Regions from separate parts of the Priestia sp. 53B2 genome, predicted to be linked through region 2. Evidence: riboswitches for the same ligand, from Rfam matches in the RefSeq annotation. Region 2 holds a riboswitch; each other region holds the start of a gene.
The links. Region 2 has a riboswitch for cyclic di-AMP ahead of ACN6NE_RS04780 (dicarboxylate/amino acid:cation symporter). Riboswitches for the same ligand answer to the same signal wherever they lie in the genome.

Region 1: another riboswitch for cyclic di-AMP. It lies ahead of ACN6NE_RS13285 (cation:dicarboxylate symporter family transporter); the one in region 2 lies ahead of ACN6NE_RS04780 (dicarboxylate/amino acid:cation symporter).
Region 3: another riboswitch for cyclic di-AMP. It lies ahead of ACN6NE_RS04110 (potassium channel family protein); the one in region 2 lies ahead of ACN6NE_RS04780 (dicarboxylate/amino acid:cation symporter).

What each region holds. Positions count from the first base shown of each region.
Region 1 is NZ_JBLZXA010000016.1:32,954-41,263, forward strand. It holds gene ACN6NE_RS13275 (hypothetical protein) at 22-312, opposite strand; gene ACN6NE_RS13280 (undecaprenyl-diphosphate phosphatase) at 770-1,594, shown strand; cyclic di-AMP (ydaO/yuaA leader) riboswitch at 1,868-2,007, shown strand; gene ACN6NE_RS13285 (cation:dicarboxylate symporter family transporter) at 2,114-3,373, shown strand; gene ytvI (sporulation integral membrane protein YtvI) at 3,586-4,617, shown strand; gene ACN6NE_RS13295 (DedA family protein) at 4,778-5,383, shown strand; gene ACN6NE_RS13300 (EcsC family protein) at 5,408-6,199, shown strand; gene ACN6NE_RS13305 (hypothetical protein) at 6,336-6,470, shown strand; gene ACN6NE_RS13310 (APC family permease) at 6,601-7,914, opposite strand; gene ACN6NE_RS13315 (hypothetical protein) at 8,235-8,310, shown strand, end outside.
Region 2 is NZ_JBLZXA010000008.1:267,072-275,381, forward strand. It holds gene ACN6NE_RS04775 (aspartate aminotransferase family protein) at 1-893, opposite strand, end outside; gene ACN6NE_RS04780 (dicarboxylate/amino acid:cation symporter) at 1,002-2,237, opposite strand; cyclic di-AMP (ydaO/yuaA leader) riboswitch at 2,418-2,572, opposite strand; gene ACN6NE_RS04785 (NAD(P)/FAD-dependent oxidoreductase) at 3,179-4,648, opposite strand; gene ACN6NE_RS04790 (ATP-binding protein) at 4,866-6,266, opposite strand; gene ACN6NE_RS04795 (YjcZ family sporulation protein) at 6,420-6,593, opposite strand; gene ACN6NE_RS04800 (hypothetical protein) at 6,685-7,110, opposite strand; gene ACN6NE_RS04805 (hypothetical protein) at 7,100-7,261, opposite strand; gene ACN6NE_RS04810 (DUF4397 domain-containing protein) at 7,476-8,231, shown strand; gene ACN6NE_RS04815 (YpmS family protein) at 8,263-8,310, opposite strand, start outside.
Region 3 is NZ_JBLZXA010000008.1:140,857-149,166, forward strand. It holds gene ACN6NE_RS04090 (tetratricopeptide repeat protein) at 1-136, opposite strand, end outside; gene ACN6NE_RS04095 (YjcZ family sporulation protein) at 311-397, shown strand; gene ACN6NE_RS04100 (YjcZ family sporulation protein) at 586-666, opposite strand; gene ACN6NE_RS04105 (TrkH family potassium uptake protein) at 993-2,312, opposite strand; gene ACN6NE_RS04110 (potassium channel family protein) at 2,316-2,975, opposite strand; cyclic di-AMP (ydaO/yuaA leader) riboswitch at 3,100-3,244, opposite strand; gene ACN6NE_RS04115 (carboxymuconolactone decarboxylase family protein) at 3,360-3,818, opposite strand; gene ACN6NE_RS04120 (Lrp/AsnC family transcriptional regulator) at 3,939-4,394, shown strand; gene ACN6NE_RS04125 (hypothetical protein) at 4,373-4,519, opposite strand; gene ACN6NE_RS04130 (peptidyl-prolyl cis-trans isomerase) at 4,817-5,719, opposite strand; gene ACN6NE_RS04135 (S1C family serine protease) at 5,716-6,990, opposite strand; gene ACN6NE_RS04140 (response regulator transcription factor) at 7,213-7,884, shown strand; gene ACN6NE_RS04145 (sensor histidine kinase) at 7,881-8,310, shown strand, end outside.

The DNA of each region.
Region 1 (8,310 bases), on a different contig from region 2:
TAAATAAAAAAAGCTAGACAATTAACGTTGTCTAGCAGCATCGATTGCAATCACAATAGCTGTAATAATGTGCATGATAAACCCTAAAAATGGAATCCAAGCAACCAGTGAAGTAACAATCCCTAGTATGTTTCCATACGCAGATAACCCTCGTCTATTAGCTAAAATGAGTGTGATAGCATGAAGAATAAATCCAATAAAAAGAGGAGTATAACTAAAGCCCATAACAATCCCCGCGCCAATTAAAGGAATTCCCAGCAAGGCTTCATACCCAGCAGTGACCCATTTCATTGTACGTACATTTCCATTCATAGTAAAAAGCCTCCTAAAAAAGATACTACTATATACGAGAAAAGAGAGAAAAAAGTTTCAAATTACTTAGGGGATATGTCGTATAAGCAAGCGCTAGTTGATTAAAATGATAGATGACAGTAAAGGGGATGGAAAAAACATAATGATTTAGTCATTTTTTCACACTAAAGAAAAATAGTCTAGATGATTCATTTTTAGCTAAGGGACCGGAATTTATACCGAACATAGTGACTACTTTCTAAAATAAATAAAAGCTGATATCGTGTTTTTTGATTATAGCATGTAAGGTTTTTATTACAAATTATTAAAGATTCTTATCTTTTTGCAAATACACATTGTATTTCATAGTTTTAACAATTATGATAAAAAAGCAAGTGTCAAAATAGGAAAATAGTTGAGCATGTAAAACGAAGCGATAAGCTTATTAATTTGAAAGAAAGGCAAGGTACATAGCTTTATGTGGGAAATTATTGTAGCAATCATTTTAGGGATTGTAGAAGGTTTAACAGAGTTTGCTCCTGTTTCGTCAACTGGGCATATGATTATTGTGGATGACCTGTGGTTAAATTCAAAAGAATTATTTTCATCTCCAGTAGCTAATACATTTAAAATTGTTATTCAGCTAGGGTCGATCTTAGCAGTAGTAGTTATTTTTAAAGATCGTTTTATTAATTTATTAGGATTGGGAAAAAAGCCAGCTGCTCCAATTGGACCGACAAATCGCTTGAATTTAATGCAGGTAATTGTTGGTCTATTACCCGCAGGAGTGTTAGGACTTTTGTTTGATGATTACATTGATGAACATTTGTTTTCTTTAAATACGGTGCTAATTGGCTTAGTAGTCGGAGCTGTATTAATGATTCTAGCAGATTTGTTTGGACCTAAACGTCCGCGTGTAGAGACGGTGGACCAAATGTCTTATGGACAAGCACTGGGTATAGGGCTGTTTCAATGTATTGCTCTTTGGCCAGGTTTTTCTCGTTCAGGCTCAACGATTTCAGGAGGAGTTCTTCTTGGAATGAGCCATAAGGCAGCGGCAGATTTTACATTTATTATGGCAGTGCCAATCATGGCAGGAGCAAGTGGACTTTCATTGGTTAAAAACTGGCAGTATTTCACATCAGATGCACTACCATTTTTTATTGCTGGTTTTATCAGCGCCTTTATTTTTGCGCTGGTATCTATTCGCTTTTTCCTGAAATTAATTAATCGTATCAAATTAGTACCATTTGCACTGTATCGAATTGTGTTAGCAGCTATTCTATATTTTGTATTTTTATAAAATAAACACGCGTGTTCTTTAGTCCCTTAAACGTCTAATAGAGACTCAAAGAGCAAGAAAAAGCTATTGCAATGTTGCAATAGCTTTTTTGCATAAATATATATTATCGCCTTTTGAAAGCGTTTTATAAACATGGGTATTGACAAAACGTGTCGAAAAATAGTAAATTAATATTTGTGCAGTATAAAGTTAAGTAAAAGTAAGACTTCTGTTTAGTTTTATTGACTGTAAAAAACGTATGACAACGTATAGATCGTTTTAATTTTATAAAAACTGAATAATAAGCTTAATCGTATAGAGCGGGGGAATCATTATCGGCAGTAAAGCTGCCTTGGGGTGAATCCTTACAAAAGGTAGGAAACTCTCAATTCCGAATCCGACAGTTAACCCCGTTTGCTTTATTGAGAGAAAGAGCCCAAAATAGCGTAAGTAAAAGGCTGTTCTTTCTTAAGAATAGTCTTTTTTTGTTTTTTCAGAAAAGTATATACAAATGTCATACATCTTTGGGGAGGTACATCTATGAAAAAAATTCGTTTTGGTTTGGCTACGCAGATTTTTACCGGATTAATCCTCGGTGTTCTTGTAGGGGTAATTTGGTTTAACGATCCACGTGTAGTAACATACCTACAGCCGCTAGGAGACCTATTTTTAAGATTAATTAAGATGATTGTTATTCCAATTGTTATCTCAAGCTTAGTCGTTGGAGTTGCAGGAGCAGGGAGCGGTAAACAGGTCGGAAAGCTCGGCGTTAAAACCATTCTCTATTTTGAAATTATTACGACTTTTGCAATTGTAATCGGTGTATTGGTTGCTAATATTTTTCATCCTGGGCAAGGTGTAGACATTCATTCAGCACAGAAGAGTGATATTTCACAATACGTTGAAACTTCCGAACAGCAAGAAGGAAAGTCAGTGGCTGAAACTTTCTTACACATTGTTCCGACAAACTTTTTCCAGTCAATTGTTGAAGGTGACATGCTAGCAATTATTTTCTTTACAGTGTTATTTGCACTTGGAGTAGCGGCAATTGGGGAAAAAGGAAAGCCAGTTGTACAATTCTTCGACGGCGTTTCTCACGCAATGTTTCACGTGGTAAATCTTGTAATGAAAGTGGCTCCAATTGGTGTATTTGCTTTAATTGGTGTAACAGTTTCAAAATTCGGCTTAGAGTCACTCCTTTCATTAGGAAAGCTTGTTATCTTAGTTTACTTAGCGTTAATTTTCTTCCTGCTTGTTGTATTAGGAGGAATTGCGAAATGGGCAGGAATTAACATTTTCCACTTATTCCGCTATATGAAAGATGAACTTTTGTTAGCATACAGTACATCTAGTTCTGAAACAGTTCTTCCGCGTATTATGGAAAAACTTGAAAAGATGGGCTGTCCAAAAGCTATCGTATCGTTCGTTGTACCAATTGGTTATACATTTAACCTAGATGGTTCTGTTCTTTATCAAGCGATTGCAGCGTTATTCTTAGCGCAGGTGTACGGTATTGATTTAACGATCGTTCAACAGCTGACGCTCATTCTTGTATTGATGGTTACATCTAAAGGAATGGCTGCAGTGCCAGGAACATCATTTGTTGTATTACTGGCTACTCTTGGAACAATCGGTGTTCCGGCAGAAGGATTAGCCTTCATTGCTGGAGTAGACAGAATCATGGATATGGCACGTACGGTTGTTAACTTAGTAGGAAACACACTAGCAGCAATTGTAATGTCTAAATCAGAAGGCAAATTTGACCCTAAAAAAGGTACAGAGGTCATGAGGGCCGGCTAATTTATAAATTAAAAAGCTACTTATTCTATTCAAAAAATTAGAATAAGTAGCTTTTTTCATAATAATTCCTTTATTATTATGGGAATTGACCCTATAATATGTAACATCAGGTATAAAAATATCCAAATTTTATTCTTACATAAAGCAGTCACTGGTTCCTTTCTTTATCAGTAAATATAGAGATAGCTTAGCTAGTAGGGGGATAGTAGAGTATGTGGAAAAAGCGAATATGGGTCATCGCCTCGATAGTAATCGTATGTTTGTTAATCCCTTACAGTTTACCGATTGTGTTTGCTTTATTAACAGCATTAGCACTTGAGGGTATTGTTCAAAAATTGCATCAATCTTTTAAAATGAAGAGAGTCTATGCAGTGCTTATGACCTTCATTTTATATGTTGTTTCGCTCATACTTATTGGATTTTTTATTGTTCGGACAATCGCTACGCAAGTGGTTGCTCTTTCAAAAATAGCGCCTTCCTTTGTGAAAGAAATCTATGAAACCGCGATTTATCCAACTATTATTAAGTGGAAATACTATTCAAACGCTCTTCCTACAGAAGTGATTTCTTCTATCGAGCGCACGCTTGAAAAAACCGTAAATTCATTAGATTCTCTATTAAAAAGTACCGTAGAAATCATCATTAGCTTTGCCGCTACTGTTCCTGGGTTTCTATTAGAGTTTCTTATTTATTTAGTAGCGCTTGTATTTATCAGCCTTGAGCTGCCTGCTATTAAAAATAAAATTAAGTCATTTTTAACAGAAGAAACGAAATATAAGCTACAAGTTGTCATCACTCAGCTTATCCAAGCGGGGGTTGGTTTTATCAAGGCACAAATTATCTTAAGTGTCATGACGTTTGTAATGGCTTATGTAGGGCTTTGGCTGTTAGATGTTCCGTATACCGCGCTGCTTAGTTTATTAATTGTAATTGTCGATATCTTACCAATCCTTGGGACAGGATCGGTGCTCGTTCCATGGGGGATTTTTGCTCTTACGCAAGGGCATGACTCATTAGCAATCGGCTTATTTATTCTATTTGGAGTCATTACAGTAGTAAGGCGTGTAGTAGAACCGAAAGTATTTTCTACAAATATGGGTATTTCACCTTTGGCTGCACTAGTTAGTTTGTACATTGGATTTAAACTTTTAGGCTTTGTCGGATTATTTTTAGGACCGGCTTTAGTTATTTTATACGATGCTCTTCGTAAAGTAGGTATTATTCAAATTAACTTTAAACTATAAAAGCGCTGGATAAAACTAGCGCTTTTTTTTATTGAAACTTTTGTAGTACGTAATACGTAAAGAGGGAAAGGAAAAAACTATGCCGCGTTGGTTTTTATCTATCAATCGGCTAAATTATAGTTTTGCAGTCTTAGATTTAATGACATGAGGAGGAGAATTTTTGTTAGAGTCGGTTTTACTTTCTTTAATTGAAGCGCTAAAACAGCTCTCTTATTTTGGCGTAATTTTAGCATTAACGTTTGAATTTGTCCCGGCAGAGCTTGTTTTACCTTTAGTAGGGTATTGGGTGTATCAAGGTGATATGAACTTGTATCTGGCTATCCTTGCAGGTACAGTAGGCGGTGTTTGTGGACCGTTGACTCTTTATGCACTGGGACGTTACGGTGGACGACCGCTGGTTTTAAAATATGGAAAATACTTTTTGGTGAAAGAAAAAGAAATTGACGCCGCCGATCGCTTTTTTAATAAGTACGGCAGCGGGGTTGCTTTTTTTGGACGCTTTATTCCAGGAGTGCGCACGGCTATTTCTTTTCCGTGCGGGATGGCAAAAATGAATGTATGGCTGTTTTCTATTTATACATTTGTTGCGATGCTTCCAGTAACGGCTATTTATGTATATTTAGGATATAAGTTAGGACCTAAGTGGAAAGAGGTGGGGCCGATTGTGTCTCAATATATGCAGCCTATTGGAATCGGAATTGTTGTTTTAATTGCATTGTTTTTTATCATTAAATATGTGCGGAATAAACAAGTAGGGCAGAGCTGATAAATCGAGGAAAAGAGTGAGGATATGTCAGAGCATGAGCAGTTAAGAGTAGAGTTACGAAAAATTGAAAAGTGGGAGAAAGACCAAAAAGGACTTTTTTTCTGGGAGCGGCTGGCTCGCTTGCCTTTTTCAGCTTTAGATAAAGTAACGCCAAAGTTCATTCATCAAAAAATAGAAAAATTATTAGATGAAATTGCTAAGTATGTTGATAATGGAGGCCAGTATTTAGCTAATACGTCTGCCACTCTAGAAAAAGCATCAGCACAATTACAAGAAAAGAAACAGCTTTCGATAGAGGATATTCAGCGTTTATCTCTGCAAGAAATGGATGAATTGGCAGAGTATTTTATTGAAGTCCGAAAAAAGAATGCACAGCTGCAAGGAGCTACAACCGGGGTAGGCGGGATTTTTACACTGGCGATTGATGTTCCTTTTGTATTAGGGCTTACACTTAAAACACTGCAAGAAGTGGCTGTTTCTTATGGTTACGACCCCACTGAGCAAGAGGAACGAATTTTTATGGTCAAATGCATGCAGTTTTCGTCTTCTGACATTGTAGGGAAACGTGCGATTTTAGAAGAATTAGCAAGCGGAAATCGAACGCAGAGCTTGCAGCAGCTACAAGGGTGGAGAGAAGTGTTTCTAACCTACAGGGACAACTTGGGCTGGAAAAAGCTGTTCCAAATGATTCCTATAGCAGGAATGGTATTCGGGGCTTATATTAACAAACAAGCGATTAATGATATAGGCGAAGTTGGAATGATGCTTTACCGTAAAAGACGTATTTTGGAAAAAGTCTCACAATCGCAACAATAAAAAGAGACTGGTACGAAAGTATTTTAGTTGAAGAAAGATCCGAACGAGTTTGATTCTTGGTTGAGAATCAAATACGTTCGGATTTTTTCATTCGTATAGTAAATGTAGCTTTCATGTGTTTAGTTGCTTCTAGCTGTTGATTGGAGGGCAAGGCGAAGACTCCTGCGGAAAAAGAGGAACAGATGAGACCTCGCAGGAGCGCAAGCGACGAGGAGGCTCAACGGCCGCCCGCGGAAAGCGAAGCCTTGCACGGAAATCAACAGCGGTGTAACGAGTGATTCATACTAGATCGTTTACCTTTTTGTTCGTGTTTAGATGGTATTGATTTGTTTATATCTGAATTACTTTTTTTTCGACATTATTTCTAGGGAAATATGTCGAGGTGTGTTAAGTCTAGTTCCTTAATCAAAATGAAAAGTAGGAATGGTAATAGTATTTTTTCGTCTGGCAATCAGTAAATAAATAATTCCGATTACACTCCATACAATACCGATAAATAAGGATGTTGTTTCTAAGTTAAGCCACATAAAAAATAAAAATAAACTGCCAAGTAAAGGCATAAGTACATATGAAATATATCCACTGAGAGATCGTTTGTTTTGATGAATAAAATAATGGATAAAAACCGCTATGTTCACTGAACTGAACGCAATTAAAGCACCAAAATTAATTAAAGAGGTAGCTTTTTCAAGAGACAGACCTAGTGAAATTAAAGAGAGGCCACCAATAATCACCACGTTCCAAATAGGCGTCTTTGTTTTCGGGTGAATATAGCCAAAAATTCTCCGAGGCAGATAACCATCTTTCCCAATTGCATAGAGAAGTCTTGATGCACTCATATGTGAGACAAGTCCAGAAGCAATAGTTGAAGTCAAGGCCGCTGCTACAAAAATAGATCGAAAAAGCTGGCCGCCAATTTTATAAGCAATTTCCGCTGATGCACCTTCTAAATCATGAAACAAAGAGGCTGAAGGGAAAAGGAGCTGAGCAAAGTAAGAAACTGTGATAAATAAGGCGCCTCCCGTACATGCAATAATGAGAATCCCTTTAGGAATGGTTTTCTCAGGCTTAAGTGTTTCTTCGGCCATGGTGGTTACAGCATCAAATCCTAAAAAAGAAAAGCATAAAATAGCTGCTCCGTTTAATAACAGAGATATAGAGGCCGATTCACTTATAAACGGTTTAAATGATAGCTCTTGGCCTTGAGTTGTAGCACTTAAAATAATAAAGATAATAGCGACTAAAATTTGAAAAGCAACTAATAGCGTACCAAAAGAAACGGTTAAATGAACGCTAAAAATATTCATTATGGTCATGATGACAACAAAGCTGATAATCCATAAGGCCTTTGGAACACCTGGAAACAGAGAGCTTAGGTAAATATTTGTCAAAAGTGCATTGATCATTGGCAGAAATAGATAATCAAGAAGAGCCGTCCATCCTACCAAAAAACCAATGCTTGGATTCAGTACTTGCTGTGCATATGTATAAGAGGAACCAGCTCCGGGAAAAGCTTTTACCATTTTTCCGTAACTAATGGCTGTAAATAAAATAGCAATCAACGTGAATGCATAAGCGCCTGAAACATGTCCATCTGTTGATTCAGTTACAATGCCAAATGTATCAAAAACGGCCATAGGTGCCATGTAGCCTAAGCCTATCACGACGATATGCCATAATTTTAGTTGTTTAAGAAGAGAAGGGTCATGATTCATATTTGTCATCCTTTCTATGTATAATCATTCTGCATTATTTATTATTATACTATATTATTAGGTTTGTCATCTTTTTTTAAAAAAGAAGAGAAAATTGCGCGCTAAGAGATAAAGAGCGTTTAATTGATTACTAGATAAAGCAAAAAAATGCTTTTTTTCACTTTGATTTTTACCATTGAGTCTAGAAAGTATTTTACATAAAATGAAAGAAAGTAAAAAAGCTTCGTTTAGGGTGATCTACTTGTAATAAATACGAAAACAAATTTTTGAATGCGGTTACATTTTGTCGGTATACAAAGTTAAGAATGATGGTAAAGGAGATGAAGGAAGTGATTGCTACACCCTATATAAACTTGGAGATAAATAAGGAACCAGGTGTGCATGTCGTATTGGATG
Region 2 (8,310 bases):
AATTTGGATCCGTTCATGATAGGTTCAATCGTTTTGCTGCTAGCCAACGTAACGGCTATTGGTGTATATCCTGCTCCCACTCCTTTTCCAAGCGTCATGATGTCTGGTTTAGCTCCCCAGTGCTCATACGCAAACATCACGCCTGTACGCCCAACTCCAGTCATGACTTCATCCGCAATCCATAACACATCATATTTATCACAAATTTCTCTTATCACTTCATAATAACCGGGAGGAGGTGTAAGCGCTGCTCCGGCTGCTCCTACAATGGGCTCTGTAATAAAAGCAGCAATATGTTCAGGGCCGGTTCGTTTGATAACTGTTTCCAATTCGTGTGCACAAGCAAGATTACAGAATGGATAGGTTTGATGAAACGGACATCGATAGCAATAAGGAGGTGAAACCGAAGGATAATCTTCAAGCAAAGACGAGAAGCGTTTTCGTCTTCCAACGTGCCCTGACATAGACAGAGCTCCTATTGTAATACCGTGATAGCTCATCCAGCGTGATAAAACCTTTGTTTTGGTTGACTTTCCTTGCTCTTGAAAATGCTGAATTGCCGTTTTCATAGCCGTTTCAGTCGCTTCTGTCCCGCTGTTTACAAAAAAGCTCCACTGGAAGTGATTGCTGCTTAATTCACATAGTTTCTTAGCTAAGGCTTCTGTTGGATCACTTGTAAACTGCGACCGATATACAAACGCAACTTTCTGTGCCTGATCGGTCATCGCATTAATAATTTCTTTTACGCCGTGTCCGATACTTGCTGTAACTGCCCCCGACGAAGCATCTATGTACCTTTTTCCATCTTGGTCGTACAAATAAATTCCTTTTCCATATGAAATAACTGGGTAGTCGTCGTCGAGCAGCGGCTTTATTACATGAGTTTTATTCATTTCCGCACTCTCCTTTCAAACATACACTCTTATTAAACTGTATGCTGAAAAGAAGAGTTTCTTGCCAATAAAAAAAGCCCTAGCATATAGCTAGAGCTTTTACACTTATTAAGCCGAGTGCGTTACAGATTTATCGATACGCTTTGCTTCTGACTCAGCCACAATAACGGCACACGCAGCGTCTCCCGTAATATTTACAGATGTACGAAGCATATCAAGCAAGCGATCAATCCCGATAATCAATCCGATACCTGCTACAGGCAGGCCAACCGAACTCAATACCATTGCTAGCATAATGAGACCAACTCCCGGCACACCTGCTGTACCAATACTAGCAAGCACCGCTGTCAATACAACCGTCACAAGAGCACCCAGCGACAGGTCAACACCGTATACTTGCGCAATAAAAATAGTCGCTACACCTTGCATAATTGCCGTTCCATCCATGTTAATGGTAGCACCTAACGGCTGAACAAAACTGCTGATGGACTCCGGGACACGAAGATTTTTTTGAGCCACATTCATTGAAATCGGAAGCGTTGCATTACTGCTTGATGTACTGAATCCAACTGTCATCGCAGGAGCAAAACCTTTAAAAAATTCAATTGGGTTACGTCTGGCCATAAGAGCGACTGATCCCCCATATGTTACGATCGAATGGATAAACAGTGCGAGCACGACTACAATCATGTACAGCCCCATCGCTTTAATTGCCTGCCAGCCTTGACTTCCAACCGCGGTTGCGAGAAGCCCAAATGTTCCATAAGGAGCAAACTTCATCACTAGATTTACAAGGTACATCATCAATTCATTACCTTGCTCGAGTAAATTATAAAGCCCTTTTGTTTTACTTCCAAGCATCGTAATACCAAAACCGATAAAGATAGAGAAAACGATAAGTTGAAGCATATTCCCTTCAGCCATCGCTTGAATTGGATTGACTGGAATCATATTTAAGAATGTCTCTCCAACCGGCGGTGCTTTTTCGGCTTCGAAAGAAGCGTTTTTTGTATCAAAAGATCCAAACGTACCCGGTTTGATTGCATACGCTAAAATTAAACCGATAATAATCGCAACGGTTGTTGTAACTAGGAAGTAGGAAACTGTTTTAGCCCCGATTCTTCCTAGTTTTTTAGGATCTCCTAAACCTGCTACACCTAACGTGATAGAGAAAAACACAATTGGTACAACAAGCATTTTAATTAAGCTTAAGAAAATTTGGCCAAGCGGTGTAAACAAGTACTTGTCCAGCGGAGCAAAAGCACTTGGAGCAAAAGCATTAATCAACACTCCTACAACAGCACCAGCAATTAGTGCGATAATGATCTTTGTCGATAGCTTCATAGATTTACCTCCCGTAAATAAATTATATTAGAATGATTCTAACTACCATACTTATTTTACCATGCATTGAGAGCGATAACACTCAAAATATACAATATATTAAAAATTTTCAGATTAATAGTTTAGGAATGTTTTTAGCTATACAAAAAACCATGAGAATATCATGGTTTCATAGACCTGTTATTCCCTCACTGAATGCTTACGGAGTTAGCTGTCGGATTCGGGTACGTGAGTTACCCTACTTGATTCATTCAAGATTCACCCCAAGTACATTACGCACAAATATGGGTCCCCCGTTCTCTTATAAAACAAAAGAGATTAAGCAAATAATTTTCTTTAATATTTTTGCATGATAATAATTGTTACTTTAATTAAAATTCATTTTATATGTTTCTGTCAAGTTTTTATTCAAAAATAATGCAGAATTTTATCATAAAAAGTTGAGAATTGTTATATTTTAAAATATTTACATCATATTTCAATAAACCACAAATACTTATTTAACAAGACTTAAAATCTAACGAATAAAAAATTAATTCAAAAAATAGTTTGTAAAGTGAACTTTCTTCTCATTAACTGCCATTCATAAATTTGCATAATTATTCTAACGTCCGTGTACTTTACTGCTTTCATAAATATTTTACTCATCAAAAATAACTCTTTTCAACTGTTGATTTTATCCTTATTGTGCTGCTTGATATAAATCCCCTAAAATTTCACTGACTTTATTGATGCAAAGAAATGGACATTATCAATTCGCCTTATTCTATTTAATTCTGCTCACGATAGAAGTATGGATTCCGTAATACCTTTTAAAAAAGGAGCGGGTAATTATCATATAAAACTATCGGAGTTGGAGCGGTACAAGTTCTTTACTTTTTACTTATTCGCTCTCGTTATTTAACACATATAAAAAAAGAGGCCGTGAAGGCCTCTTTTTCTTATACAGTAACAGGTTCAGAACTTGCTTTGCGATTCTTTAATTTTTCAACAATGTCACGCGCTACCCACACACCGCACGCACTTGCCTGCGCGAGTCCTCGCGTAATACCAGCTCCGTCTCCTCCCACGTATAAACCGGAAATTTCAGTTTCAAACTTATCGTTTAACTTCGGACGGGCTGAGTAAAACTTCGCTTCCACACCGTAAAACAGCGTATGTTCAGATGCTAACCCAGGCGTTACATGATCCAGTGCTTCTGTCATTTCAATTAAACTTTTCATCGTATTGTAAGGAAGCACTAAGCCCAAGTCACCAGGCACAGCTTCTTTTAGCGTTGGTTCTAAAAAGCCTTCTTTAATTCGATTTGCTGTTGAACGACGGCCCTTTAAAATATCTCCATACTTTTGAACCACTAAGCCCCCGTTTGACAGCATATTAGCTAATCTTGATACTTCGTGCGCATATTCGTTCGGCTGATCAAATGGATCCGAAAATTTATGTGAAACAAGCAGCGCAAAGTTCGTATTTTGACTTCCAAGCTTCGGATCTTTGTATGCGTGTCCATTTGCTAACATAATACCTGAATGATTCTCTACTACCACATGTCCTGAAGGATTGCTGCAGAACGTTCTGACTCTTGTACCTACAGACGTATTGTAAATGAATTTCCCTTCGTACAAGTGCTTGTTGATTTCTTCCATAACAACGTTGGATGTTTCTACTCGAACGCCGATGTCCACTTGATTGTTAATCATTTTTAAACGACGTTTTTTTAGTAAGTCACTCATCCACTTCGAGCCGTCTCGACCTGGTGAAACAACCACTTTATCAGCCGTAATTCTTTCACCATTCTTCAATTCGATACCACGCACGATATGCTGACCATCTTCTTTTTCTGTTATTAAATCGGCTACTTCCGTTTTATACTGCATATCAATTTTTTCTTTTAAGTATTCATAAATGCTTTTTAAAATTTCTAAATTTTGCTCTGTTCCTAAATGACGCACCTGGGCACGCAATAGCTTTAATCCTGCTGCGTATCCGCGTTTTTCAATTTCACGAACTTTATCAGTTAACGGATCCGTAATCGTATCGGTTGCTCCGTGTTTTAAATTAATTTCATCCACATATTTAATTAAATCTACCACCTGTGATTCAGACAGATAATCCGTCATCCAGCCTCCAAATTCACTGGTGATATTAAATTTCCCGTCTGAATATGCGCCGGCTCCACCGAAACCATTTGTGATAGAACAAGCAGGCAAACAGCCAGCAAACTCTTTTTTGCCAACCGCAGGCGGACATTTTTCAATTTTTTTCTGAAGAATCGGACAATTACGTCGATAAATATCGTGTCCTTTATCGATTAATAAAATAGTTGCTTCCGGTAATTTTAACGTTAACTCATAGCAAGTAAAAATCCCAGCGGGTCCTGCCCCTACCACAATAACATCATAATTTGAGTTCATTGTACATTCTCCCATCATCTTTTTTCTTTGGGTAAAAGATAAAAGTTATTGACCGAATTTTCTTTTTTTATTATCATTCGGTTATTTTCTAGCCATGTGATAATATATCAAAAATAAACCCTTTAGTCAACAATATACACGAACATTAAAATAAAATATTCAAAAAACATTCGCCTTTATTCCAAACAAATAAAAACCAGTGAACGAATAGCAAGCGCTATGAAATGTTCACTGGTTCTTTAATGTACGGAAGAGCAATTTCTACTTTTGTTCCCACTCCTACTTTACTCGCAAATGAAATATGCCCTTGATGCTGTTCGATTATTCGGTAGCTAATCATTAACCCTAGCCCCGTTCCTGTTTGTTTAGTGGAATAAAACGGTTCACCTAGCCGAGCTAAAGATTGCTCATCAATTCCACAGCCTTCATCCTCGATAATGACCATGCCGTATTCATTTCTTTTCTCAACGGTGACTTTAACTGTACCTTTGCTCATTGACTCAAGCGCATTTTGAATTAAATTAATAAAAACTTGTTTAAGCGCATTTTCTTCACAAAAGATTGTAATCTCATCACTAATCTCATTAATAATACGACAGTTTTTATAATTGGCGTGTGTATCTAATAGTAATGTCACATGACGTATGATTTGATTGAGACTTTTAGGGTGGTATGAATTTTCAATTTTAGGCTTGGCCAGCGTTAAAAATTCTTGAATAATGGATTCGACGCGATTCAATTCTTCAAGCATAATATCATTGTATTCTTCGTTGTACTGTTTCGATGCTTTTAACAGCTGAATAAACCCTTTAATCGCCGTCATTGGATTACGAATTTCATGTGCTACTCCTGCCGCTAACTTGCTCACCATTGTAAGCTTTTCAGATTTGCTTGCCATTTCATCATATTTTTTTCGATCCGTTACGTCGCGAATAATATACTGAATGGCATCCTGTCCTTCAAACTTAATTTTGGTTGCCGAAGATTCAATAATGACGACTCCTTTTTTAGTCAATAGTTTCACATCAACACGCGGCCTCACGGACATTCCATTCATCAGCTGAACCATTCGTTCTTTTACGATTTCTAAATGTTCGGGGTGAATAAAATGAAGCCAAGGACGCCCGATATACTCTTCTTTTTTCTCGCCGCCAAGAAGTTTAACACCAGCGGGATTCAAATATTGAATTCTGCCTTCTCTTGTTACAATAAATGCATCTTGGCTTTGCTGGACAAACTGCTTATATTGCTTCATTTTTCGAATGACTTCCTCTTGCTTTTCAATACTTGAGGAAAACTCTTTCCACTGAACAACTAAGAGCGGAATATCCCCTTCCGTGCGCTGAATATGGATGTGCACCGGAAACTGCTGATCTACTTTTTTCTTAAGTAAAACAACTTCTTCCTCTTGCTTTCTTAACGGTTCCACTTCATGCTTTTCAATAAAAAAGCGATTTGGCTCTTCAAATACATTACAGGAAAGAAGTCGTTCCTCCGTCGTTTTAAAAAGGTGGCAGCACGCTTCATTTAAAATTTGAATATCTCCATCCATATTCATTACGAGCATTGGTGTAAATGACATTGAAAATAGCTGTTGAAATACTTTTTCCTTTTCCATATATTCACCTTCGCTTATTGAGTTACTAGCTATAGTATAATATGGTAAATGTTGATTTGGCAAAATTTTTTTATTATTTAAACAATTTATATGTAAGTTTGTCCTTTTCCATCTGTTATAAAAAGCTCGCACATGCGAGCAAATGAGATCTAATCAGCAAAAACAGGTGCAGCCAATGATGATTAATAAAATAAATAGCACAACAATTAATGCAAATGACTGGCCCGTTCCGCAATGATGATAACCGCTAATTGGATAGTGGCAAGTGTCATATAGGTGGTGATAGCCTCCGTGATGGCATGGATCGTAACAATCGTAGTTATACATAGCAATCTCTCCTCTTGTTTTTTTTATTCATTTCGTACACTGTACTTTATATGCTTTAGTTGATTGTCCTGTATGTGCATTCGCCCATTTTTTACTTTCTATTACGCCATATTCGCCTTTTGGGCTGCAGCGTATACGAAAACAACAAAAGTAAAATACTTCCCATCACCAGTAACGTAGTGAAATCTTTCATAAACTCAATAATGAACCCTATATACGGGAGGTGGTATGCGTAGCTTCCAATCACTTTAAAAGAAGCAGGCAAAGAATCTCTTTGAGCTGTAACCAGTACATCAAGCTCTTGATTATGGGCCAGTACAAGTTCATTCTTTGAAGAAGATAATTCGTCTCTAAAGACAACTATATCTCCGTGATGCAGTTGGTGATAATCCGTTTCTTGAACGGTCACGGTGAAACCAAATAGGCTTGGAACTGTACTAACAAATAAAAATGTAAAGCAGATAGCATAAAGAACAAGTACATATCGAAACGCAGAAAACATACATTTATTGATCATAGGTAATCAGCTCAATTCGCTCGGTTACTTTATTTAGCGCGGGGGTAATGTGAATAAATGAAGTAGAGCGCTCTGTAAATTGAATTAAAAGTAGCAGCAGTAAAAAACTTAACATAATTAACCGTAGCATCCGAGCATAAAAATCGCGCATGCTTTCACTCCTTTTTTCTATACTAATTTCGGTCGTACAATAAGCCTTCAGCCAATAATTTGATTCAGTATATGCACATAGAGGGCATTTGGCTCATTTTTTCTTCTGGGAGGTCTCGGGAGTGATCAGTGATCGGCATAAATTATGAGTTTTAGCATATGTTTGGTTACGTATGGAAATGTTTTTATACTCCGACAATAAGGGAGCTGAACATATGGATAATTATTCCTTTGATCAATATATTAAAAAAGCAATGAAATACGATTTTCTAGCTAACTACTATAAGTATAGTGATCCATCTAAGCATATTCATTATTATCAAAAGCATTTGTACTATATCCAGCAGGCCATCTTAACTTCTTCTGAAAATACGAATTTGCGCGTAAATCCACCGCAACTTCGTATACTTCACGCTTCTCCAGATTCTCCATCTGTAGATATTTATATTAACAACAAACGAGTGATTCGCAATTTAACTTATAAACAAGAAACAGATTATATTGAATTACAAGAACCTGGAAGATATACAATTTCTATTTATCCCGCTGGAGAAACGGGAAGACCTGTTTTAACGGAATCATTTACATTTGAAGGAAACCAAAATTACACGGTAGCGGCGGTAGATGAGCTAAACAAGCTTGATTTATTATTTATCTATGATAATACGGATGTACCAAGTGGAGAAACAAAGCTTCGGTTTGTGCATCTTTCTCCTGATGCTCCTGCTGTGGATATTGCAGCTAGAGGCGGAGACGTCATTTTTTCTGGAGTGCAGTTTAAAGAAGTCACAAAATATTTGCCTTTATCCCCCATGCATGTTCAACTTAGTGTGCGCATAGCGGGAACCAAAAATGTAGTACTCGAAATCCCGGCACTGAACCTTCGTCCGAATCGAACATATACGGTATATGCCGTCGGATTTGCTAAGAACCGTCCTGTATTAGAAGCACTGATTTCTCAAGATCGTTAACAAAAAAAACCTTCCAAATTGGAAGGTTTTTTTATTCACTGCGCGAAATTAAACGTACGCGAATATCATCATTTTTTAA
Region 3 (8,310 bases), 130 kb from region 2:
CTAAACAAACCGCTAAGTAACAGTACAAATCAGATGCTTGAGGTTTTTTCTTCATTTCTTGTTGAATTTCGCGTTTGATCTCTTTCCACTTTCCCTCTTCTAGCTGATTCATGACGTATTCTACATGTATTCCCACCACTTTGCCCTCCTTTTCCTCTTTATCATAAAGGATTTCTGCACAAATGAAAAAAGTAAGTGTTCTTCATTCTTCTCAAAAGATCGTTACCGTTAAAAAATAGGCAAATTTCTCAATCACTTAACCCAATTAGTACATAGGATATAGAGACTTTTATTAAAGGAGGTTACACATATGGGTGCAAAAGGCGGTTTTGGTTTTTCATTTATCGTTGTTTTATTTATTCTATTAGTAATCGTAGGGTGCTCTTGCTACTACTAATTTCTAGAGGGGATGAACATCATTCATGCTCTTATTTCAAAAAAAAACCATGCTTTCGCATGGCTACATACCGATTAGATGAATGAGTAGAGGAACTCATTGTTCGGCAATATTGAAGAAATTTTTGGTTTTCACTTCCGCCTAGTATGCCCTTCTTGACGGGGGCTATGCGCAAATAAAGTTAACGTTTAAAAGCGGAAGCCAGACGCACCTACAATAACTAGTAAAACAAATAACACAACGATTAACGCAAAATTTTGTTTTCCCACGTAACATCCCTCACTTCCTGTTATCTGCTTTTAGTGTATGCAACAGCTTGGCAAAATGTTTAGGACAGGGGTGCGGATTTTTTTAACGAGAAAAACCTTCAAATTTCGCCAAAAAAAGTGAATCATATTTTTGTTTCTTTCGTTATATATAGTAAGAGATTTTTTACTATAAAAAAGGGGGGCCTTTAATGCGCCGACATTCCAAATTGCCCATTGTTCTTGTCTTTGCCTTCTTTTTATTCATCGCAACTGTTTTGTGCGTAACCTCTTATATGTCTTGAACGTATAAATAATATAAAAAAATCGCCTCATCGAAGGCGATTTTTCTACCCTAGCATTATATCTTCGTTTGGATAACGAACGGCTTCGCGCTTTTGCTTAGATAATGAAAACGCCAGTGTTAATGGCCCCACTTTCCCTAAAAACATGATAAAGATAATAATCACGCGTCCAAAGCACGAAAGTTCAGGAGTTGCTCCCATCGATAAACCTACTGTTCCAAACGCAGAAACAACTTCAAACATAATTTTTACAAACGGCAGGTTTTCCGAAATATTTAACAGGAAAATGGCCCCAAACACAAACATAATTGAAATCATCGTGATGGCTAGTGCCTTAAACACGTGAAGAGGAAGAAGCCGTCTCTTTAACAGCACAATATCTTCCCGGCTTCGTAAAAATGCCCATACGGAAAAAATAATCACCACAAACGTCGTGAGTTTGATACCGCCTCCTGTTGAAGCACTTCCTGCACCAATAAACATTAACATAACCATTAAAAATATAGTGGAATCATGCAAACTTCCTATATCGATACTATTAAAACCTGCTGTACGTGTCGTTACAGCTTGAAAATAAGATGCCCACACTTTGTCTCCTAATGACAAACTTCCGAGCGTATGTGGATTGCTGTACTCCAAGAAAAAAATAAAAAGCATGGCAACCCCGTTAATCGCAAACGTGCTGATAATCATAATTTTCGAATGCAGCGTTAGCTTTTTATAGGATTTTTTCACCCACATATCTGCAAGGACGGTAAACCCTAATCCACCGATAATGAACAGAAAAGAAATCGTTATGTTAATAATGGGATCTCCTACATACTGAACCAGGCTGTCAGATAATAGTCCGAACCCTGCGTTATTAAAAGCCGAAATCGAATGAAACAAGCTAAAGAACAGCCCCTTAGACCATCCGAACTCCGGAACCCAGCGTATCGCTAGAAAGATAAGTGCAATAAACTCAATTAAAAATGAAAAGATAAACAGCCTTTTAACTAGCAGGACAACTCCGCCGATGCTCGTTTGATTTAATGCCTGCTGAACGAGCATACGCTCTTTAAATCCAATTTTTTTACCTAGCATCATAAAAATCAACACGGCAAATGACATAATGCCAAGACCGCCTATTTGAATTAACAGCATAATAATCGTTTGACCAATGACGGTAAAACGCGTACCTGTATCTACGACGGCTAAGCCGGTCACTGTCATAGCGGAAGTAGATGTAAAAAGGGCGTCTACCCACCGGATTGGCTCAGTAGTAGAAAAAGGCATCATCAATAGAAGAGCACCAATAATAATTCCTCCGCCAAAAATAGAGACAAGTAGCTGCGGAGGGGTGAGTTTAATGATTTGTTTTTTCATGAGTTAAACTCCTTCTTCTTCAAAACGGTTCAAATCGCGATTATGTCCAATCACAATAAGCATGTCCCCTTGTTCAATTATTTCATGGGCGGTAGGCGAAATAACCATTTCCCCGTCTTTTCGCTGAAAGCCGATAATATTACAGCCATACTTGGCACGAATGTTTAAATCAAACAGCGTTTTATTATGAAGCTTTTTGGAGGCGACAATTTCGACAATACTATAATCCTTTGACAGTTCAATGTAATCAATGATTTTTTCTGACACCACGTGATGAGCAATACGCTTAGCAATATCGCGCTCAGGGTGAATGACTTTGTCCGCTCCTATTTTCTCCAGCACTTTTTGATGATACATATTCACTGCTTTTACCCATACTTGCTTAACGCCCATATCTTTTAAAAGCATCGTTGCGAGCACGCTCGCTTCGATATCATCCCCAAACGAAATAAGAGCATGATCAACATTGCGAATACCTAGCCCCTTTAAGCTAGCTTCATCAATTGCATTTGCCTGCACAACATATGTAGCTGAGTTGCTAAATTTATTTACTACCTCCTGATTGCGGTCAATAGCGAGCACATCCACATCCAGATTAGCAAACTCTTCAACCAAACTGCCTCCAAAACGACCTAATCCTAATACAGCAAACTGTTTTTTCATAATGTATTTATTCCTTTCTTCAACTGCTGTGTGTTCTCTTAGCTTATACTTTTTCTAAAAAATTACATCTTTTTCTTAAAAAAAGCGCAAAAAAACACAGGAAGGCTCCTGTGTTTTTTCACACTCTTCCCCCTCAAAACGCTTGCGAAGTTAGCTGTCGGGTTCGGGTTTTAAGAGTAACCCTACCTTTTTAAGGATTCACCCCGGAGCACAATATGTGCGTAAATAATGGGTCCTCCGCTCCGTAATGGATTAAGCGATTTTTATTCAAATGTCTATAATCTATTTTTTAGAATAATCGATTCAATTCATGATACGTTTCACTTCACGAAAGCTATCTTACTCCTGTGGATTTTGTCTGTCAAGATATTTTTAGCGAAGACTTCACTTGCCCTGCAAGCTGCAAAAATCATACAAATCTAAACTGACAATCATTTTGTGAAATTGATCAAATAAATTAATAACAGCCAAAAGCTCTAACAGCTGCGTATCACTGTAAAATTTCTTTAATTGATCCATATCAGCATCGGTCAACTCCCTTGGACGTACCCGGTATACATCAATAAATCGAAACAGCAGTCGGTCTTTTTCTTCAAGCTCTTTTTCTCTTAACACTTTTTGATTAAGCGTCTCATCGCCTACATATGACATGCTCATACATGTCTCACAGCCGTTAACGCCTGCTAGATAAAGCCTAATTTTTTCCTTGGTCTCTCTCTCTACTATATCGCTGTTCCAAAGCATGTCGTAAAGCTCATCGTACAATCTTTTTACATGCGGAATTAAATTCAATGCTTTTTCAAAATTTGTTCCCTCTTCGTTTTCTAACAAAACTCTTGCCATTTTTTACTCACTCCTTTTTAATTATTATAGTAAGAAAAATGAAAATTTTAGATTACATATAAAACATCTTATCTACTATTACTAATCAAATGAAACGTTAATGAGAAAGAAGGTTTTCAATTGAAAATTGATGAAATTGATTTATCGATTTTGCAGGCGCTGCAGCAAAACAGCCGCCTTTCCTTACGAGAGCTAGGAAAACAAATTAATTTGTCCCCTCCTTCGGTGGCAGAGCGAGTACGCCAGCTAGAGAGCTTTGGTGTTATAAAAGGGTATACGATTGATATTGATTATGAAAAGCTGCATTTGCCCGTGTCGTGTTTTATTGAAGTAACTATGAAAAACGGAGATCACGAGCGTTTTAAACGATTTATTTCTCAGTATCCCTACGCTTTATTCTGTGAACGCATCGCCGGGCAAGCCTGCTTTATTACAAAGCTTCAGCTTCCTCACCTGCACGTACTCGAACAATTTATTAACGAAATTACACCTTATGCCAAAACGATTTCACACATCGCCCTTTCTCACGTGGAGATGGCTCCTGCATTATTGAGTCATTTAAAAGATGAAAAGTGATTGAAACCTAACGAAAGCGGTCCAATCGAAAAGCGAACAATGGGATCAATAAGCCCGTATGAATCACTTTTGACACCGCTGTTGATTTCCGTGCCAGGCTTCACTTTTCGCGCAGGAGTCTTCATCTTGCCCTTCAATCAACAGCTAGAAGTTTACGCTCACCTACTAATAAAAAAGATCCGAACGCGTTCGGATCTCCTTCAACAAAGACACTTGTGTCACGGTCTCTTTTATTCAAGAACACAAAAAATAACCCTCCAAAGCTGGAGGGTATAAATTTTCCGAATAATGAAAGTTTTACAACTTTATTTTATCAGGTGCCGACATTTCTGTCTACTTAAAAATGTAAAAGAGCTCTCTATTAATAGAAAGCTCTTTTACCTGCTTGTTTTTTGAAAACAATCAATCTATATAAAAGGGAACTACCTAAGGTTGAAAGTCACGTGAAACCTTGGCAGTTGATCCTGAATATACCGGTTGATATGATTCAAAACAAGTTCTTTCATCATTTCTTCTTTGACTTCTGATTCCGTTTTTTTATCTTTTTGTTTTAAAATAAGAATATAATAGACTTTACCCATTTTAATGGGCTCACTACTCTCTCCGATGTGCTGTTTTTTTAAAACATCTATAAAAAAGGGAGATAAAATTGAAAGCTTTAGATTATCAGCATTCTCTATTTTGCTGATTTTCTGGACATCAGCATATTTTTTTTGAACGTCTTGAAGCGATGTTCCCTTTTGCAGTTCAGCCGCAGCGGCAGCGGCATCATGTAAAGTGGAAAAAGCCAGCTGCGTAAAAGATACTCGCGTTAGATCGTTTTCAATACGTTTATAGTAAGCAGTTAGTTCATCAGACGTAATTTGTTTACGGAAATATTCTTCTAATTTAAACTGATTCGTTAGCTGGTTGGTTACATCACTGGAACGAATATTTAACACTTCATAACCTTGTTTTCTTGTATTCTCGTCATATGAGCGTTTAATTTGCTTCCACATATCCTCGACTTGTTTTTGTACTTTATCGCTTGTCTTTAGATGCGAAATTAAGATTTTTTGCATAACAAGCTGCCGCAATAACTCTTTGCGGTAGCTTGTATCATTTAGCAGAGCATCTGGATTTAAGAACCCTTCAACGGCTAAAAAACGGTTGAATTCAGCTCCTGTAACCTTGCCTCCCTCATACGCTGCCAGTTCTTTGGTAGAAGATAGCTGGCTAATTTCTACAGAAGGAAACATCGTATTTGAATGTTTCCCTCCGCAGCCGGTTAAAAACCCGAACGCTGTTAATACTGCTAGCAGCAGCTTTAACGGTGTTGAACTCATCCATTGTTATCCTGCTGCTCTGAAAGCTTCAGAGAAATGGTTTGTTTTTTTCCATTTCGATACACGTCTAATTTTACCGTGTCTCCTACTTTACGTTTTGTGTATAGATATTGACGTAAATCACTGGATGTTTTGACTTCATTTCCATCGATGGCAACAATCACGTCTTTTGATTGTAAACCTGCATCAGAAGCAGAAGAGAACGGTTCAACCGTCGTTACGACAACTCCTTCAGACGTATCGCTGGTTAGGCCTAGCTGGTTTTGTTTTGTTGCAGCTGAAAGCTGACCTACATCTTGAAGACCTACCCCCATATATGGACGCGTTATTTTTCCGTTTTTCATCAGCTGTTCAATCGTCGGCTGCACTTCATCACTTGGAAGAGCAAAGCCGATGCCTTCTACATTGTCTTCTGAAATTTTCATACTGTTGATACCGACTACTTTACCGGAAGAATTGATCAAGGCACCGCCGCTGTTTCCTGGATTAATCGCCGCATCCGTTTGAATTGCATCTACGTTCCAACTTTCTGAAATAGGGACAGAGCGTTTTGCTGCGCTCACGATACCTTGTGTGACCGTACGAGAAAATTGTTCACCAAGAGGATTTCCGATTGCAAGCACCGTTTCACCCGCTACTAAATCCGATGATTTCCCGAACTTCGCCACTTGTTCAACATTTTTGTCAGACATCTCAAGCACCGCTAAATCCGTTAGCGCATCAGCTCCGACAATTTTAGCTTTTTCTTTTTGTCCGTTTGAAAGTGACACTTCTACTTCGCTTGCGCCGTCAATAACGTGGTTATTGGTCACAACGTATGCTTTTCCATTTTCTTTTTTGAAAATAACACCGGAACCCGTTCCTGCTTCTTGCGTTTGGGTATCTCCAGAAAATGGATTTGTTTGCTGTTGAATATTGTTCACGCCTACAACAGCTGCTGATACTTTATTTACAACTGAAACAAGATCTGACTGATTCACGGTTGTGCTTACTGTTCGAGGCGTTGTGCTCGTTGTCGTTGCTGTTTGAGTCTGCGTTGTTTGATTCGCTGTTTGCGTATCAGCTGAATCCATTAACCCCAGCTGCGGAGCGCCGTATAGCACAATTCCTCCCCCTAGTACTGCTCCGGCGATAGAAGATGCAATCACTGGAAATAAGCGTCTTCCTGGAGGCTGTGATGATGACGCAGGCTGATACTGTTCGTAGCGCTGCTGGCGGTTTTCATATTCTTCTTTTCGTTCTTGCTCTCTTTCATAATCACGTGGATCCATGAAAAACACTCCTTTTAACGTAGCAAATTTTATGTTATCTATACTATAAAATAAAAGTTTGGGATAAGTATCAAAACAATGTGTGAAATTGTGAAAAATTTCTTTATAACAGCAAACACGTAGTATAATAGCGGGTACATAGACCTTTAAAGAAACGCGCATAGATGGCGCAATATGCGTTATTTACCTTAATTTTCATATATTCAGAGGAAGGTGTCAAATTTGAGCTTTACACTATATTTAGTAGAGGATGAACAAAATTTAAACGAAGTTTTAACCCTTTACCTTCAAAAAGAAGGCTGGGAAGTTCGCTCATTTTTTAACGGCACGGACGCCAAAGAAATGATTGCAACTCCTCCGCACCTGTGGATTTTAGATATTATGCTGCCTGACATTGACGGGTATCAGCTCATTCGCGAAATCAAGCAGCAAACGCCACATGTGCCTGTTATTTTCATCTCAGCCCGCGATGCCGATATTGACCGGGTTCTTGGGCTTGAAATGGGCAGCGACGACTATTTATCAAAGCCTTTTTTGCCTCGTGAACTAGTTATTCGAGCAAACAAACTGCTAAACCGCGTATATGGTTCCAATCAAAAGAAAACCGATACCATTACGCTGACTCCTTATGAAATCGATTTACATACCCGTACAGTCAGTGAAAATGGAAAGCCGATTGATTTAACGTCTAAAGAATTTGATTTTCTTGTCACTATCTCAAAAGACCTTGGACAGGCTTTTTCACGGGAGCAGCTGCTGAATCTCATTTGGGGAGAAGATTATTTCGGCACAGACCGAGTGGTGGATGATTTAGTAAGGCGCGTGCGTAAAAAAATGCCGCAAGCGCGAATTGAAACGATTTACGGATACGGATACCGGATGATGAAAGCATGAAAAACAAGTCGCTTGCATTTCAAATTTGGCTCGTCATCTCCGGTATTTTACTGCTTATTTCAATTTTGCTCGCTATTTTATTCCCAACGACGCTCAGGCAGTTCTTCACGAATGAAATTTATACCACTATTGAAAATGAACAGCATATTTTAAAAGAATACGGCCTGCCAAGCCGCTCAGGTGAATACTACTTTAGCAATGAAGACAGTGAACCAACACTTGGCAATCGAACCGTGGATCATATTTTATTGCCTGAACATGCGGATATCTCTTATTTTTCATCACGGGTGTTGCCTCAAGACTTTTTGAGAAAAGCACAGGAAGATGCAATCAGTCAGCGAAAAATCGTCGCTCGCTATGAAAAAGATCTCGGCAACCGGACGCTTTTTTATGTGATTCGAAAAGTAAGCGTAAACGGACAGCCTG